DNA from 3 places in the Lysinibacillus sp. UBA5994 genome. Region 1 is predicted to be linked to each of the others. Evidence: riboswitches for the same ligand, from Rfam matches in the RefSeq annotation. Region 1 holds a riboswitch; each other region holds the start of a gene.
What was found. Region 1 has a riboswitch for S-adenosylmethionine ahead of metA (homoserine O-acetyltransferase MetA). Riboswitches for the same ligand answer to the same signal wherever they lie in the genome.
Positions count from the first base shown of each region.

Region 2: it holds a riboswitch for S-adenosylmethionine, as region 1 does, so the genes downstream of both, B3D98_RS00705 (methionine ABC transporter ATP-binding protein) here and metA (homoserine O-acetyltransferase MetA) in region 1, are expected to answer to the same signal.
Region 3: it holds a riboswitch for S-adenosylmethionine, as region 1 does, so the genes downstream of both, B3D98_RS11060 (MetQ/NlpA family ABC transporter substrate-binding protein) here and metA (homoserine O-acetyltransferase MetA) in region 1, are expected to answer to the same signal.

Region 1 is NZ_DJAU01000026.1:34,495-36,766, forward strand. Features, by position in the region: gene B3D98_RS08255 (hypothetical protein) at 1-186, shown strand, start outside; gene B3D98_RS08260 (nucleotide excision repair endonuclease) at 241-612, opposite strand; SAM riboswitch class I at 816-927, shown strand; gene metA (homoserine O-acetyltransferase MetA) at 1,051-1,986, shown strand; gene B3D98_RS08270 (GerAB/ArcD/ProY family transporter) at 2,026-2,272, opposite strand, start outside.
Region 2 is NZ_DJAU01000002.1:81,122-83,393, forward strand. Features, by position in the region: gene B3D98_RS00700 (methionine ABC transporter permease) at 1-117, opposite strand, end outside; gene B3D98_RS00705 (methionine ABC transporter ATP-binding protein) at 107-1,135, opposite strand; SAM riboswitch class I at 1,218-1,321, opposite strand; gene B3D98_RS00710 (thioredoxin family protein) at 1,378-1,689, opposite strand; gene B3D98_RS00715 (hypothetical protein) at 1,704-2,045, opposite strand; gene gcvH (glycine cleavage system protein GcvH) at 2,137-2,272, opposite strand, start outside.
Region 3 is NZ_DJAU01000031.1:61,181-63,452, reverse strand. Features, by position in the region: gene B3D98_RS11060 (MetQ/NlpA family ABC transporter substrate-binding protein) at 61-891, opposite strand; SAM riboswitch class I at 980-1,084, opposite strand; gene B3D98_RS11055 (PPC domain-containing DNA-binding protein) at 1,207-1,710, shown strand; gene B3D98_RS11050 (pyridoxal phosphate-dependent aminotransferase) at 1,753-2,272, opposite strand, start outside.

The DNA of each region.
Region 1 (2,272 bases):
AATGTATTGGCAAGTATTACAGCTGAGGGAAATAGGCTTATTATCCAGTTAGAAGAAGGCAGCGAGCAAAGGAAAGAGGCTCAACCCTATGTTTTTAAAGTCACCGTCAAGAATCCTGAGCTGGATACCATTGATTTGCGAATTAACGGTCAGAGTACGCCAATTGATCGTATGACCATTATGTGATAAAAGAAACCGAAATCCCTTTAGAAATGAGATTTCGGTTTCTTTACGTGATGCCTAATAAAAGACTTTGTCTACGTTATATTTAGAGCGGAAAGTATTAATCGCATATGTTTCGTAAATTTCACGTTCCATTGGATCTTCTACTTCATAGACTTCAATTTTGAACACTTCATCACGATGGTTTTTCATCGGAGATACATTATCCTCGAAATGTTTTTTAATACGTTGACGAATTTTACGTGCTTTCCCAACAAACAATAGCTCATTCTTGTCATTATAGAATAAGAAAATGCCGCCTTTATCACGTGTGATTTTATGGAAGTCAATAAAACCGAAGTAAGGTGTGATCGGCACATCACCTGGTTTTAAATCTTGTTCACGTTGACGGATTACTAGATCTGGTTTTGGAAATTCAATTTTAATCAAACTATTCACGTTCCTCTCTCTTACTAAAAGTATATGGTAACATAATTACTGCATGTTTACCATAAATTTTAAATGCAGAAACACCACATATAGCAAGCTTAGTGTACATCAAATGAGCAAGGAACATGCACATGAATCACAAAATATTCTATGAATTATTGATATTCTAACTAGTTCGTGTTACAATTCAAGATAATTAAATAATCTTATCAAGAGAAGCTGAGGGATTTGGCCCGATGACGCTTCAGCAACCTCTAACAATTGTTAGAAAGGTGCTAATTCCAGCAAAGGATTTTTTCCTTTGAGAGATAAGAGTGGACGTGAAAAAAATCCTTCTCATTCTATCTCGTATGGAATGAGGAGGATTTTTTAATTTCGTTGCATCCTACGCAAGTAAGATTTGCTAAAAGAGAGTGATTATAGAGAGGGGAAAGCAAGATGCCAATTAATATTCCGAAAAATTTACCAGCTGGAGAACATTTACGTGAGGAAAAAATCTTCGTCATGGAAGAAGATCGTGCGAAAACACAGCAAATCCGTCCATTAAATATATTAATATTAAATTTAATGCCTGAAAAAGAAAAAACAGAGCTCCAATTATTACGTTTATTGGGGAATACACCATTACAAGTCAATATTACCTTTTTGAATACAGCCACACACGAGTCTAAAAATGTGAGTAAATCCCATTTGCAGCTTTTCTACACAACGTTCAATCAGATTCTACACCGACGCTATGATGGTATGATTATAACTGGTGCGCCAGTAGAAAAAATGGCTTTTGAAGAGGTCAACTATTGGCAGGAAATTTCAGAAATTATGGATTGGTCTAAAAAGAATGTGACATCCGTGCTACATATATGTTGGGGGGCACAGGCTGCATTGTATCATCATTATGGCATTGGGAAGGTTGAGCTTTCTGCTAAATGCTCAGGCGTCTATTCCCATGTGATTACAGATTTAACTGTAGATTTGGTACGTGGCTTTAGTGATTTATTTACTGCACCTCATTCACGCTATACATCTGTTTCGATTGACGAGGTTCGCAATCATCCAGATCTACGATTATTATCCTATTCAGAGGATGCTGGGGTATTTATTGTACAATCAAAAGATAATAAAAATATTATGATTACGGGGCATCTAGAGTATGATGCGACAACACTAGCCGATGAATATAGTCGCGATGTGGCGAAGGGCATAGATATCGCCGTTCCTGTAAACTACTTCCCGAATGACGATCCGACACAAGTGCCGATGAATACATGGCGTGCCCATACGCATCTATTATTCTCTAACTGGTTGAACTACTATGTTTACCAAGAAACACCATATGAATGGGATTTTGTAGATGAAATCGAATATCATATTTAATTAATAAAAAGTCTAATTTCTTTTCTAGCTTAGAAGAAATTAGACTTTTTGATTGTCATCTTCTGTTTCCTGCTGAGGTGTTTCGTTTTTTTGAGCCTTGGATTTACGATTGCGAATAACTACCACAATCAACAAAAGTATGGGTAATAAAATGGTGAAAATAAAGGAAAAGATTGGCCAAATTTCATTATTATAATTAGTAGAATGCACAATATCTGGATGAACAATTTGAGAAAGTCCAATGACAATTATACCCATCGGTATAATAAGCGGACGATGATCCTTA
Region 2 (2,272 bases), on a different contig from region 1:
AATGACTAACCCAAGAATAAATGTCACAACCGTTGATATAGCTGTCATGTATAAAGTTTCATAGGTAGCTTGCCACATATTTTCCCAGTCTACATTCGGAAAGAGATTAGTTAGCATTTTCAATCACCTCCGTCTGTACTTCCACTATATTTAAATAACGAAGGGCTTCAGTGACGTTTGTCTGAGAGCCATCAATTTGCACAATCAATGTACCATATGCACCATTTTTTGTTTGCGAAATATTTCCGTGAACAATACTTACTTCTACATCAAATTGTTTCACAAGATGTGAGATGACAGGCTGTTCTGTTTTTTCACCAACAAAAATCAATTTGACAAGTTGTCCAGTTGGATAGTTTGTTTTAATTTGTGCTACCGTATCCTGTGTTTCCTTAGTGTCTGTAATTTGAGATACAAACTTCTTAGTAATAGCCGCCTGTGGGGCTTGGAAGACTTGTAATACCTCACCACGTTCCACAATTTCGCCTGCCTCCATCACCGCTACACGATGACAAATTTTGCGGATGACATGCATTTCGTGGGTAATCAGGACGATTGTTAAGCCTAAGCGTTCATTTATATCTACGAGTAAATCAAGAATGGCATCCGTTGTTTCAGGGTCGAGTGCGGATGTCGCCTCATCACATAGTAAAACCTCTGGATTATTCGCTAATGCACGTGCAATTCCTACACGCTGCTTTTGTCCCCCAGACAGCTGGGATGGATATGCCTTATCGCGCCCTTCTAAGCCTACAAGGGCAATTAATTCCTTCACACGCGCTTCACGTTGAGCCTTTGGGAAGCCTGCGATTTCTAAAGGGAATGCAATATTTTCGGCAACTGTTCTTGACCAAAGTAAATTAAAATGCTGGAAAATCATACTTACCTTTTGTCTAGCTGCTCTAAGTTTTTGCCCTTTTATCGATGAAAATTCTTGATTGTTCACCGTTACTGTTCCTGCTGTCGGTTTCTCTAAACCGTTTAATAAACGAATCATGGTACTTTTACCAGCACCACTATAGCCGATAATGCCAAAAATTTCACCTTTATTAATAGTAAGGTTGACGTCTTTGACTGCCGTTAATTCGCCATTTGCTGTTTTGTATTTCTTTGTAATATTTTGAAGCTGGATCATAGCGAATACTCCTTTTCTCATATAGAAAACCCCTTCACTCACAGACAAGTAGAAGGGGTCACGTATGATACGTTAAACCGTTCTCTCATCTTTCAAAGAAAAATCTTTGGGTGATTTGGCACCTTTTCACATTGTGATGGTTGCCGGGCTTCATAGGGCACTTCCCTCCGCCACTCTTCATAAGAGTTCGATATATTTAATGTTTTAGTAACATATTTGATACTTTACCACGCTAGTAAAGTTCAGTCAATTGATTTTTTTAACAATTCATATAAAAATGGTACGGATTGAAAAGCATAAATCTTTTCTGTCACTTTTCCGCCATCACTGATGAGTAGACATGGAACACTTTCAATTTGATGCTCATAAGCTATGTGTTCCAAAAAGTTGATATTTGCTTTACCAATTTGTAGCTGTGGCAGTAATTGCTCAATAATGGACATCATTTTAGATGCCACTGCACACGTTCCACACATCGGTGTATATAAATAAAATGCAGTTTTCTCTCCCGACTGTTTAGCCGCTTCCCACTGCTCTATTGACCATTCTTCCATTTACTCACGCAACCTTACAAAATATATTCATTATGGATTGAAAAATGTGCACGCAGTAAGATCATTGCTAGCACTTTTCTTGGTGTCGTTTCTACTTCCTTGTATGTTGGCATTGTGCGCAGATGCTCAGCCTCTGGATAATGTCTGTCCATTAATGCACGTAGCTTATCACCAGAAGTATCTGCATCAAAAAAAGTAAATAGCTCACAGCCCTCATAGGGATCCAGTAGTTCTTCTAATTGATGCACACCAATTGTACCATTCGTACATAGTATTGTAACATTCTCATTCAAAATAGGCTCAATTTGTAGCTTATCTGAGCGCCCTTCTACTATCAAGCATTTTCCCTCGAACATTACGCCACCTCCATTTAGAGATCCCCACTTATAAGTCATTATATAACAAAAAACGCCGGTAGTTTCCGACGTTTTTCGATTATGGCTTGTCTTATTCAGCGATCATTTCTTCGTATTGCTCTGCTGTCATTAGTTTCTCAACTTCTGATGCGTCAGCAGGCTCAACAACGATCATCCATGCTTTTTCATATGGTGATTCATTAACGAATTCTGGGCTATCTTCTAAA
Region 3 (2,272 bases), on a different contig from region 1:
CGTCTTCCCATTGGGGAATTTCAGCAGATTCTTCGGCTTTATAGAAGCTTTCTGAACATATTACCAGCTAGGGATTACAGAACCTTTGAATTCCTCTTCGATGAATTGACGCACTTCGTCAGATTGGTAAGCCTCAACGAACTTTTTAATTGTTGGATCATTTTCATTTTCAGCACGTACAACAATATAGTTCACGTATGGAGAATCAGTAGATTCCAATAAAATAGAGTCATCTTTAGGATTAATACCAGCTTCTAATGCAAAGTTTGTATTAATAGCTGCTACATCTACCTCACTAAGTTGTTTAGGAATTTGAGCCGCCTCTAATTCAATGAATTTTAAATTCTTTTTGTTTTCTTCTACATCACGGATCGAGGCTGTTAAGTCTGCACCCTCTTTTAACTTAATATAGCCAGCTTCCTGTAAAACAAAGAGGGCACGCGCTCCATTCGTTGGGTCGTTTGGTAAGCCAAACGTTGCACCTTCAGGAATGTCATCAAAGGATTTATATTTTTCTGAGTAGATACCCATTGGATTTAAAATCGTCTTGCCCACTGGTACTAAATCTGTATCATGGTCTTTATTAAATGTATCTAGGAAAGGCTCGTGTTGATAGCTGTTCGCATCAAGATCACCTTCAGCTAAGGATGTATTAGGTAAAACATAGTCAGAAAATGATTTTAGTTCAACTTCTAGCCCATTTTCTTTTGCTACTTTAGCGGCTACTTCTGCAATTTGTTCGTGTGGACCAGAAGTGACGCCTACAACGATTTTCTTTTCATCAATTCCTTCAGCTTGGCTTTTACTATCTTCTTTAGAGCCACAGCCTGCTAAAGCTGCTACTAATGTTAGACTTGCTAATCCTACTAAAAATTTATTTTTCTTTTTCATGATAATACCTCCAAGATTGTTTTTATCGGTTTTTTGAAAATAAAAAAACTCTCTTACAAATTAAGAGAGGCTCATGAAAAGATGTCCTCTCTTATCTATCAAACGAATTTCGTTTGCAGGATTTAGCACCTTCCTTTAAAAAGGAGGTTGCCGAGCTTCATAGGGCCAGTCCCTCAGCTACTCTTGATAAGAGATTTATAATATTTTTTTGTAATTCCGATAGAACTAATATAATTTATAGGGTATAGTAAGTCAATAAATAATTTTTAAATTTTTTATATAATTATAATATTTCGACGCAAAAGAGGGATTACAATGTCTATAAGAGTTAATTATGGTATAGGTTCATTTGGTAAGGTTATTAGTGCTCGTTTTCTAACGGGAACAGATATCATTGAAGGGATTGAAGCGCTTTGCGAAGAGAATAGCATAGAGTCAGCAACAATTGTAAGCTGTATTGGCAGCTTTCAAAAAAGCAGCTTTGTTTATTTAGTGCCAGATGCAACAGCTCAAATTCATGTTCGTTTTAGTGATGTGATTGAAAAAGAGGGACCATTAGAATTTATTCAAGGTTCAGGTGTGGTGTGTAAACGAGATGGTGGATATGAGACACATATCCATGGTTCTATGAGCGATCAATGGGGTGTTGTATCAGGTGGGCATTTAATAAAAGGGGGCAACCCTGTTATTACTGCTGACATCGTGTTGGCAGAGGTACAAGGAATTCAACATATTCGAAAATGGGATGATGAAACAGGTCATGTTCAATTTTATCCATTAGAAAATGGTTTAGGGCAACCAAGGAAAATTGAAAAATAGTAATAATCCTGTAGCTAGTGATAGCTACAGGATACGGCGTCATTATCTTTTAAACAATTGTAATTGCTCGATTCTATGGATTGCTTCACGTAAGCGCTCCTCACTAACCAGCAATCCTACGCGTACATAGCCTTCACCATATTGACCGAAGCCATTACCTGCTGCTACAGCGATATCAGCTTTTTCGAGCAAAAGATCAGCAAACTGTTCACTTGTATAGCCTAGTGGTACAGGGAGCCATGCGAAGAAGGAGCCTTTTGGAGCCGTAACATGCCAGCCAATTCTTCGAGCTTCTTCAATGAGTACATTGCGGCGACGCTCATAAGTAGCTCGTAGTTCATCCGTACATTGCTGGGAAGCCGTCAGTGCTACTGCTGCAGCTTGTTGAATGGCAGGGAATTGACTACAAAACAGATGATCCTGAATTAGATTAATAGCAGCAATAATCTCAGCATTTCCTACAGCGAAGCCTATACGCCAGCCAGCCATATTATAGGTTTTCGATAATGTATACATTTCAACTCCTACTTCTTTTGCACCCTTTGCTTGAAGGAAGCTAACT